Regions from separate parts of the Streptomyces sp. NPDC056169 genome, predicted to be linked through region 2. Evidence: riboswitches for the same ligand, from Rfam matches in the RefSeq annotation. Region 2 holds a riboswitch; the other holds the start of a gene.
The links. A riboswitch is a leader RNA that binds a small molecule or an ion and turns the genes downstream of it on or off. The one in region 2 is predicted to bind cyclic di-AMP.
Positions count from the first base shown of each region.

Region 1: linked by a shared signal. The riboswitch ahead of ACFC0G_RS04110 (C40 family peptidase) and the one ahead of ACFC0G_RS07055 (M23 family metallopeptidase) in region 2 are both predicted to bind cyclic di-AMP.

Region 1 covers NZ_JBHJUO010000002.1:345,646-350,674, forward strand. The annotation lists gene ACFC0G_RS04100 (ATP-dependent Clp protease proteolytic subunit) at 14-637, shown strand; gene ACFC0G_RS04105 (hypothetical protein) at 645-950, shown strand; cyclic di-AMP (ydaO/yuaA leader) riboswitch at 1,265-1,468, shown strand; gene ACFC0G_RS04110 (C40 family peptidase) at 1,472-1,948, shown strand; gene ACFC0G_RS04115 (ATP-binding protein) at 2,017-2,454, opposite strand; gene ACFC0G_RS04120 (8-amino-7-oxononanoate synthase) at 2,626-3,807, opposite strand; gene bioB (biotin synthase BioB) at 3,951-5,029, shown strand, end outside.
Region 2 covers NZ_JBHJUO010000003.1:436,913-441,941, forward strand. The annotation lists gene ACFC0G_RS07045 (MFS transporter) at 1-1,083, shown strand, start outside; gene ACFC0G_RS07050 (PP2C family protein-serine/threonine phosphatase) at 1,207-2,421, shown strand; cyclic di-AMP (ydaO/yuaA leader) riboswitch at 2,623-2,769, shown strand; gene ACFC0G_RS07055 (M23 family metallopeptidase) at 2,781-3,974, shown strand; gene ACFC0G_RS07060 (aldo/keto reductase) at 4,040-4,990, shown strand; gene ACFC0G_RS07065 (PrsW family intramembrane metalloprotease) at 4,987-5,029, opposite strand, start outside.

The DNA.
Region 1 (5,029 bases), on a different contig from region 2:
GAGGCTCTCAGCCATGGACGCTCGCTACGTTCTGCCCGAGTTCACGGAGCGGACCAGCTTCGGGACCCGGACCCTCGACCCGTACTCGAAGCTTCTCGAATCCCGGATCGTCTTCCTCGGCACGCCGGTCGACGAGACCTCGGCCAACGACGCCATCGCCCAGTTCCTCTACCTCGACCACGCGGCGCCGGGGCAGGACATCTCCCTCTACATCAACTCCCCCGGCGGCTCGATCAGCGCCATGACCTCCATCTACGACACGATGCGGACGCTCTCCTGCGACGTGGAGACCACCTGCCTGGGCCAGGCCGTCTCCACCGCCGCCGTCCTGCTCGCGGCCGGCACCCCGGGCAAGCGCCTGATCCTGCCCGGCGCCCGGGTCACGCTCCGGCAGCCGACTCTGGACGAGCCCCTCCAGGGACAGCTCAGCGACCTCGACCTCCAGGCGGCCGAGCTGCTGCGCCTGCGCGAGCTGGTCGCCGGGATGCTCGTCGAACACACCGGGCAGGACCAGGAGCGGATCGACGCCGACATCGACCGCCTGACCGTCCTGGACGCACCCGCGGCCGTCGCGTACGGCCTGGCGGACCACGTCGTCACGAGCCGGCGCGCCGGCGCCGGCGGCACGGCCCGGTGAGCCGGCCGTGGTCCCCGAGCTGCCGCCACTGCCGGCCCTGACCCGGGCCGAGGGTGAACTCGTCGACGCGTACCTCGAAGTCGTCGACCTCCTGGGAAAGATCAATCCATCCAGAGGTACGCATACCTATGGGGCGTTGCGCGCGGCCCAGGCCCTGGTGGGGCGGGCGGAGGCCCTGCGCGAGGCGCTGACGCTCATGCATAAACGGGGCGAGAGTGAGGTCCACGCGGACACATTGGCGCGCGCCCTAAGGGTGTTGGACGGGGAGCGCCGGGCGGACCGCGTCACCGTCCGCCGGACTCGGGCGAGTTGACATATCCGCGTGTCGTGTCGAGGTCCGGTCGGCCGACACGCACCGCAGAAACCCTCCCCCGTTCGGCGTAGTCGACGAGTCGACATATGCAGCGGGCGAGTTGCGCAACAGGTGTACGCATCTGGCGGAATCGAACGTTCCATCGCTGGTACGGGGCTCGTCGGCCAAACCTCCGAAGATCACAAAGGGGTGCTGTCCACCCGAACGGATCAGTCGTGAGGAGCCTCACATATCGCCGTTTCAGCTCGGTTTTCGCCCATGTCGTGGGTCAAGATCCGTGTCGACGACAAGCCCCCGCCACCGCGGCGGGGCGGTCCGGGCGGACGCCGAGTCCTGCCGCTGTCCCGGACGTCTGGTCGACAGGAGTGGATCGGCAGGAGTGGAGGACCCAATCAGTACGGAACGTTCGCGCTGTCCCAGCGAGGCCGTTCCTTGGGGTGAAGCCGCAGCCGCGGCCGGGCATCTTCGCCAGCCCGAACCCGACAGGTCATCCTTCGCAGGCGGCTGACGAAGGGTTGCGCATGACCGCGCAGATGCATGTCCCGTCCCTGCTGTCCCGGGCCGGAGCCGTCTCGGCTCTCACCCTCGCCGCCGTCGGCGGCACGCTGTTCGCCCCAGGTGCGGCAACGGAGGCCCAGGCAGCGACGACACACGCGAACAAGGCACTGAGCGTCGCCGCCGCGAAGAAAGGATCGCCGTACCGGTACGGAAGCACCGGACCCACCCGGTTCGACTGCTCCGGTCTGACGCTCTACGCGTACAAGAAGGCGGGCAAGTCGCTGCCCCGCACCGCGCAGCAGCAGTACAACAAGACCCGGCACATCTCCTCGGCCAGCCGGCAGAAGGGGGACCTGGTCTTCTTCCACTCCGGTGGGAGGGTCTACCACGTCGGCATCTACGCCGGCAGCGGCAAGATCTGGCACTCGCCCAAGACGGGCTCCTGGGTGAAGCTCGACAAGATCTGGTCGTCGAAGGTCTACTACGGCCGCGTCCGGTGACGATACCCGGGCGCTGACGCCCGATGAGGGGTGCGGTGGCGCCGCCGCACCCCCGCTGGGGACGAGCCCTACACCGGGGCCACCCGGGCCGCCGTCCACGGGAGGGTGATCCAGACCGTCTTGCCGCCCTCCTCGGTCGGAGTGACCGAGAGGCGGCCGCCGGCCTCCGCCGCGAGGACGCGGATGATGACCATGCCGCGCCCGTTGTCCTGCTGGACCGCTGCCGGGAGACGGCGGGGCCAGCGGGGATGGCTGTCGGTCACGCCGAGGTGCAGGCGCTCCTCCCGCTCCAGGCGGAGGTCGATCGTGAAGGTCGGCGACTGCCCGAACGTGTGCTGCACGGCGTTGGTGGCCAGTTCCGAGACGATCAGCCGGATCGAGTCCGCGATCTCCGCGGCGCCGTCGAGCCCCCAGTCCCCCAGGACGTCCGCGACGTATCTCCGCGCCGTGGGGACCGAGGCGGGATCGCTCGGCAGAGTGACGGATGCTTCCTGATGGTCTGCCATGGCGGCGCTGTCCCTTTCCCGCCGGGGACACCACCCCGGATTGCGCTTCGCGTCAGAGTGCTCTGATCGTCCCGCCCCGTCCGGTGTTCCACCACGATATGTGCGCATCTATCGCCCGAAGCGGTGAACTCTGCTCCCCGGAAACGCTCTTGGGCAGCGGAGTTCACCCGGTCAGACGGCGGCGGGCGCGGTCCGCAGGATGGTGTCGACCGCCCGCCGGACCTCGGCGTCCGTCAGGTCGGCGCGGGCCGTGAGCCGCAGCCGCGAGATGCCGTCCGGCACGGACGGGGGCCGGAAGCACCCGACCGCCAGACCCTGCTCCCGGCAGTCGGCCGCCCAGCGCAGCGCCGCCTCCGGCGAGGGGGCGCGCACCGAGACGACGGCCGCGTCCGGCCGCGCGGCGGTCAGACCGGCCGCCGTGAGGAGCTCGTACAGGGTGGTGGCGACGGTCCGTGCCCGGCCGGCGAGCGCCGGTTCGCCGGCGATCAGACGCAGGCTCGCGAGCGCGCCGCCCGCCGCTGCCGGGGCCAGCCCGGTGTCGAAGATGAAGGTGCGCGCCGTGTTCACGAGGTGCTCGACGACCCGGGCCGGGCCGAGGACCGCGCCGCCCTGGCTGCCGAGGGACTTGGAGAGGGTGAGGGTGGCGACGACGTCCTCGTCGCCCGCCAGGCCGGCCTCGTGCAGGGCGCCCCGGCCGCCGTCGCCGAGGACGCCGAAGCCGTGGGCGTCGTCGACGACGAGCCCGGCGCCGTGCGCCCGGCAGGCGTCGGCGAGCTCCGGCAGCGGCGCCTTGTCCCCGTCGACGGAGAAGACGGAGTCGCTGACCACGAGCGCCCGGTGCTCCGGCCGCGCCTCCAGGGTCTTGCGTACGGCCTCGGGGTCGGCGTGCGGGACGACGGCCGTCTCGGCGCGCGCGAGCCGGCAGCCGTCCACGATCGAGGCGTGGTTGGAGGCGTCCGACACGATCAGCGAGTCCCGGCCGCCGAGGGCCGTGAGCGCGGCCAGGTTGGCGGCGTAGCCGGAGGAGAGGACGAGGGCCGCCTCGAAGCCGCAGAACTCGGCGAGTTCGCGTTCGAGCCGGGTGTGCAGCCGGGTCGTGCCGGTGACGAGGCGCGAGCCGGTGGCGCCCGCGCCCCAGCGCCGCGCGGCCTCGGCCGCCGCCTCGGTGACCTCCGGCCGGCGGGTGAGGCCGAGGTAGTCGTTGCTCGCCAGGTCGAGGAGCTCCGACTCGGCCGCCCGGGGCCGCAGCGTACGGACGAGACCGGCCGCCGCCCGGCGGCGCGCCTCTGCGTCGGTCCAGTCGAAAGCGGTCCGGCGCGGGCCCTCGGCCCTGGCGTCGTCGGCCTGTGGCATGCGGCGATCCTTTTGTAGGCAGCGCACAGACCCTAACCGGAGTATGCGGAGGTCGGGATGTGGTCATCCACACACCTCGTTCGGGGGCGTTTGTTCGGATCCTCCTTGGCCCGGGGGTGGGCGGTAGGCAAGGATCAGCGCTTATGGACCTGCTGAACACGCTGGTGGAGAAGGGGCTGCGGCGCGAGCTGCCGACCCGTGAAGAAGCGCTCGCCGTACTGGCGACCTCCGACGACGAGCTGCTCGATGTGGTGGCGGCGGCCGGCAAGGTGCGCCGTCAGTGGTTCGGGCGGCGGGTGAAGCTCAACTACCTCGTCAACCTCAAGTCGGGGCTGTGCCCCGAGGACTGCTCGTACTGTTCGCAGCGGCTCGGCTCGAAGGCCGAGATCCTCAAGTACACGTGGCTGAAGCCGGACGAGGCGTCCCAGGCCGCCGCGGCGGGTGTCGCTGGCGGGGCCAAGCGGGTCTGCCTGGTGGCGAGCGGGCGCGGCCCGACGGACCGGGACGTCGAGCGCGTCGGCAGGACCATCGAGGCGATCAAGGAGCAGAACGAGGGCGTCGAGGTGTGCGCCTGCCTCGGTCTGCTCTCGGACGGTCAGGCGGAGCGGCTGCGGGACGCCGGCGCCGACGCGTACAACCACAACCTCAACACGTCCGAGGCGACGTACGAGGGGATCACCAAGACCCACACCTACGCGGACCGGGTCGACACCGTGCAGAAGGCGCACGCCGCCGGTCTGTCGGCCTGCTCCGGTCTGATCGCGGGCATGGGCGAGACCGACGAGGACCTGGTCGACGTCGTGTACGCGCTGCGCGACCTCGACTCGGACTCGGTGCCGGTCAACTTCCTCATCCCCTTCGAGGGCACGCCGCTCGCCAAGGAGTGGAACCTCACCCCGCAGCGCTGTCTGCGGATCCTCGCGATGGTGCGGTTCGTCTGCCCGGACGTCGAGGTGCGGATCGCGGGCGGGCGCGAGGTGCACCTGCGCTCGATGCAGCCGCTGGCGCTGAACATCGCGAACTCGATCTTCCTCGGCGACTACCTGACGAGCGAGGGCCAGGCCGGTCAGGCCGACCTCGACATGATCGCGGACGCCGGCTTCGAGGTGGAGGGCGCGGGCACGACGACGCTGCCCGCGCACCGGGCGGACGCGCTCGCGGCGGCGGGCGCCGTCGCGGCCGGCGGCTGCGGTTCGCACGGCTCGGCGGAGGGCGCGGGCTG
Region 2 (5,029 bases):
GCCGCGCACCTCGCGGACGGGCTCGGCATGGCGGCCTGGGCGGTCGGGCTCGTCCTCGGCGCCCGGAACCTCTCCCAGCAGGGCATGTTCCTGGTCGGCGGGGCGCTCGCCGACCGGCTCGGCTTCAAACCGCTGATCGTGTCCGGCTGCGCGCTGCGGACCGTCGGCTTCGGGGCGCTCGCCTTCGCGCAGTCGCTGCCGATGCTGATCGCCGCCTCGCTCGCGACCGGGCTCGCGGGGGCGCTGTTCAACCCGGCGGTCCGGGCCTGCCTCGCGGCCGAGGCCGGGGAGGAGCGGCGCGTACAGGCCTTCGCGCTGTTCAACGCGTACTACCAGGCGGGCATCCTGCTCGGGCCGCTCGTCGGGGTGGCGCTCACCGGGGTGTCGTTCCGGCTGACGTGCACGGTGGCGGCGGTCCTGTTCGCCGGCCTGACCCTCGTGCAGCTCCGGCATCTGCCCGTACGGGGCGTGTCCGGGGGCCGGGGGGAGCGGGGGCAGTTCCGTACGGTCCTCTCCCACCGGACCTTCTGGCTCTTCTCGCTCGCCATGACCGGCTCGTACGTGCTGTCCTTCCAGGTCTATCTGGCGCTGCCGCTCGCGGCGGAGGGCACGGGGCTCACGACGGCGCTGTTCGTCGTGTCGGCGCTGGTCGCGCTCGCAGGGCAGCTGCGGATCACGGCCTGGTGCCGGCGCCGCCTCGACCGCGAGCGGTGTCTGGTCCTCGGGCTCGCGCTGATGGGCGGGGCCTTCCTGGTCCCGGTGGCCCTGGGCCGGGGCGTGGCCGGGCTGCTGCTGTGCGCGGCGGTCCTGGCCGTGGCGAACGCCGTGCTCTACCCGTACGAGATGGACACCGTCGTCGCCCTCTCCCGGGGGCGCTGGGTGGCCACCCACTACGGGCTCTACAACACGGTCTGCGGGATCGGGATCACCCTCGGGAACCTGGGCACGGGCGCGCTGCTCGACGTCACCGGCTGGTCGGCGGTGCCGTGGCTGACGCTGTGCGCGGTGGGCCTAGTGTGCGCGGCGGCGGTCGCCCTCCTCGCCCGCGGCGGCCGCCTCGCGGCGCCCCCGGACACCCCCTAGGGGGTGTCCGGGGGCGTACGCCAGTCGGCCCCGTGGAGGTCGCCGCCGGGTGCGGCGGCGGCCACCCTGGGAGGGCGCGGTACGGATCACCGTGGCCGGTACGGACCGGGCAGGAGAGCACAGGTGGGGCACCCCCTAGGAGCAGCGGGTCGCGGGCGGCGGGGCGGCGAGGGCCGCGGCCCGTACGGCGGGGCCCGGCGCTTCCTCCGCGCGCTGCCCCCGCTGATCATCGTGGGCGGTGTCGTCTTCGACGTGCTGACGCCGCCCGCGTACACCGCCGCGCCGCTCTTCTCCGCCGCCCCGCTGATCGCCGCGCCGTTCTTCTCGATGCTCACGACCCTGCTCACCGGGCTCGCCGCCGTCCTCGCCTCCGTCGGCCTCCACCTCTACAACGACACCGCGGCGGGCATCCCGGCCCTCACCGAGGCCCTCACCGTCGTCACCGTCTCCGCGCTCGCGCTCCTCATCAACCGGGTCGTGCGGCGCAGCGGCGAACGGCTGGCCTCCGCGCGGGTCATCGCGGAGACCGCGCAGAAGGCGGTGCTGCCGACGCCCGCCGAGCGGATCGACGGGCTGCAGTGCGCGGCCCGTTACGAGGCGGCGCAGGCCGACGCGTTCATCGGCGGCGACCTGTTCGCCGTGCAGGAGACCCCGCACGGGGTGCGGCTCGTCGTCGGGGACGTCCGGGGCAAGGGGATGGACGCGGTCGAGGCCGTCGCCGTGGTGATCGGGGCGTTCCGGGAGGCGGCCGAGCAGGAGCGGAGCCTGGAGGGCGTGGCGCAGCGGCTGGAGCGGGCGCTGACCCGGGAGGGGACCCGCAGGGACGGGCTCGACGCCTTCGAGGGGTTCACGACGGCCGTCCTGGCGGAGATCCCGCGCGTCCGCGAGGGCGGCGCCGGGACCGTACGGGTCGTCAACCGGGGCCATCCGCCACCGCTGTTGCTGTACGTGGACGGCAGCCTGGACGTGCTGGATCCGGCGGAGCCGGCGCTGCCGCTCGGCATGGGCGAGCTGGCGGCGTGGCCGGACCGGGCCGAGGAGCGGCCGTACCCGCCCGGCGCGACGCTGCTGTTCTACACGGACGGCCTCTCGGAGGCGCGGAACACGGCGGGCGTCTTCTACGACCCGGCGTCCCGCCTCGCCGGGCGGATCTTCCCGGGGCCCGAGGAGCTGCTCGACGCGCTCGTGGACGACGTACGGCTCCACACGGGCGGCGCGTCGACGGACGACATGGCGCTGCTCGCGCTGAGCCGGCCGGCGGCGGGGCAGCAGGAGAGGCGCAGGACGATGCCGGTGGTGCCGCCGGTGCCGCCGGACCGGACCGGTCACCAGGCGTAGTCGAGGAGTGTCACTCCGATAACAATTGACATAACGTCAGATCGTGGGGGTTTGGCGGCGCCTTTCTGAAGGGGGGTCAACTCGGGCGATTCCCGACCAATTCAATGAATGATCACCGGGAACAGCTTGGAATCGGACCCCCCTGTCTATTAACGTTCGATAACGCAGCGCGGTCGTCACAACCGTCGCAAGAGACGGCACCGTGCGCACGCGCCGAATCCTGAAAAGGAACCGGGGAACCACTACTTGGGGTGAATCGGGCCCTTCGCACCCGTGCGACCGTGCCCGTAGGAGACCTTCCTGCTCCGAACCCGTCAGCTAACCCGGTAGGCGAGAAGGAAGGAAAGGAGCGCGCCTCCGTGGCGTCCAACACTCCCGCACCCGAAGCCCCCTTCGATGCCTTCGGTGGTGGTGCGGGTCCTGCCGCTCCGGACACCGAGTGGAATCCCACCGAGGGCTCCCTCCGCGCCGAGAGCCGCTCCGGCGGCCGGCACCGGGTCGTCAAGCAGCGCTCCAACTTCGCCCGCTCCTCCACCGTCCTCGGCGTCGGCGTCATCGCGGCCGTCGGCGCGGGCGGTCTCGCCACCGCGCAGGAGAAGCCGCCGGTCGCGATATCGCTCCCCGACCTCCCGGACCTCGCCGACCTGAACCTCCCGGCCGCCGAGGACCTCCCCGGCGTCGGCGAGCTGTTCGCCGACGACGCCGACGAGCAGATCCGCGACACCATCGAGGCGACCGGCGGGAACGCGCACCCGCTCACCGCCGCCACGTACGTCACCCCGGCAGCCGACACGACGGCCGGGACCGGGACGACCGCCCGGACCGCCCAGGCCACGTACACCCCGCAGGCAGGGACGGCCACGGCCGCCGATGTCGCCGACGCCGGCGAGGTCCTCCGCGCCCGCATCCTCCAGCAGGCCGAGCAGCAGCAGGCCTCCGCCGACGCCGCCGAAAAGGCCGCAGCGGAGAAGGCGGCGGCCGAGAAGGCGGCGGCCGAGGCCGCGGCCAAGGCCGAAGCGGCGGAGAAGGCGGCCGCCGAGGCGAAGGCCAAGGCCGAAGCGGAGGCCAAGGCGAAGGCGGAGGCGGAAGCCAAGGCGGAGGCCGAGCGGAAGGCCGCGGCCGCCGAGGCCGAGCGCCTCGCCCAGCTCGCCGCCAGCTACTCGATGCCCCTCTCCTCGTACTCCCTCAGCGCCACCTACATGCAGTCCGGCTCGATGTGGTCCTCCGGCTACCACACCGGTCTCGACTTCGCCGCCCCCACGGGCACCCCGCTGAAGGCCGTCCACAGCGGCACCGTCAAGTCGGCGGGCTGGTCCGGCTCCTACGGCTACCGCGTCGTCCTGGAGATGGAGGACGGCACCGAGATCTGGTACGCCCACCTCTCCTCCATGACGGTCGCCGCGGGCCAGACCGTGACCACCGGCGAGACGATCGGCCGCGTCGGCGCCACCGGCAACGTCACCGGCGCCCACCTCCACATGGAGGTCCACACCTCGGGCGGCGACGGCATCGACCCGGCGGCCTGGCTCCGCTCCAAGGGCCTGCCGGTCTGAGGCCCTGAAGGCCTCGGGACGTCCCAAGCGGAATACGCCCGGTGGCGCGGAGGGTTGATCACCCCATGACTTCTCTCCGCACGCTGGGCTCTTCCGACCTGCACGTCTTCCCGCTCGCCCTGGGCGGCAACGTCTTCGGCTGGACCGCCGACGAGGCACAGTCCTTCGCCGTCCTCGACGCCTACGCCGCCGCCGGCGGAAACTTCGTCGACTCCGCGGACGTCTACTCCGCCTGGGCCGAGGGCAACGAAGGCGGCGAGTCCGAGACCGTCATCGGCCGCTGGCTCGCCTCCCGCGGCAACCGCGACGACATCGTCGTCGCCACCAAGGTCGGCGCCCACCCCCACTTCAAGGGGCTCTCCGCCACCACCATCAAGGCGGGCGCCGAGGAGTCGCTGCGCCGCCTCGGCACCGACCACATCGACCTGTACTACACGCACTTCGACGACGAGACCGTCCCCGTCGAGGAGATCGTCACCGCCCTCGACCAGCTCGTGAAGGACGGCAAGGTCCGCGCCGTCGCCGCCTCCAACATCTCCCCGGAGCGGCTGCGCGCCTCCCTCGACTTCGCGGAGGCCGAGGGCCTCGCCCGGTACGTCGCGCTCCAGCCGCACTACAACCTGGTCTCGCGCGACACCTACGAGGGCCCGCTCCTGGAGACCGTCGAGAGCGCCGGACTCGCCGCCGTCCCGTACTACGGTCTCGCCGCCGGCTTCCTCACGGGCAAGTACCGCCCCGGCACCGAAGTCGACAGCGTCCGCGCCTCCGGGGCCGGCGGCCACCTGGAGACCGACCGCGGCCGGGCCGTGCTCTCCGCGCTCGACGCGGTCGCCGAGGCGCACGAGGCCGAGCTCGCCACCGTCGCCCTCGCCTGGCTCGCCTCCCGGCCGACCGTCGCCGCGCCGATCGCCTCGGCCCGTACGGTCGAGCAGCTCCCGGCCCTGGTCGCGTCCGCGGACCTCACCCTGACGGAGGCCGACCTGGCGCTCCTCACGGAGGCCTCGGCCACCGCCTAGCTTCGGTACGGGTTGTAGCCGCCGTAGTCCAGGTACTGC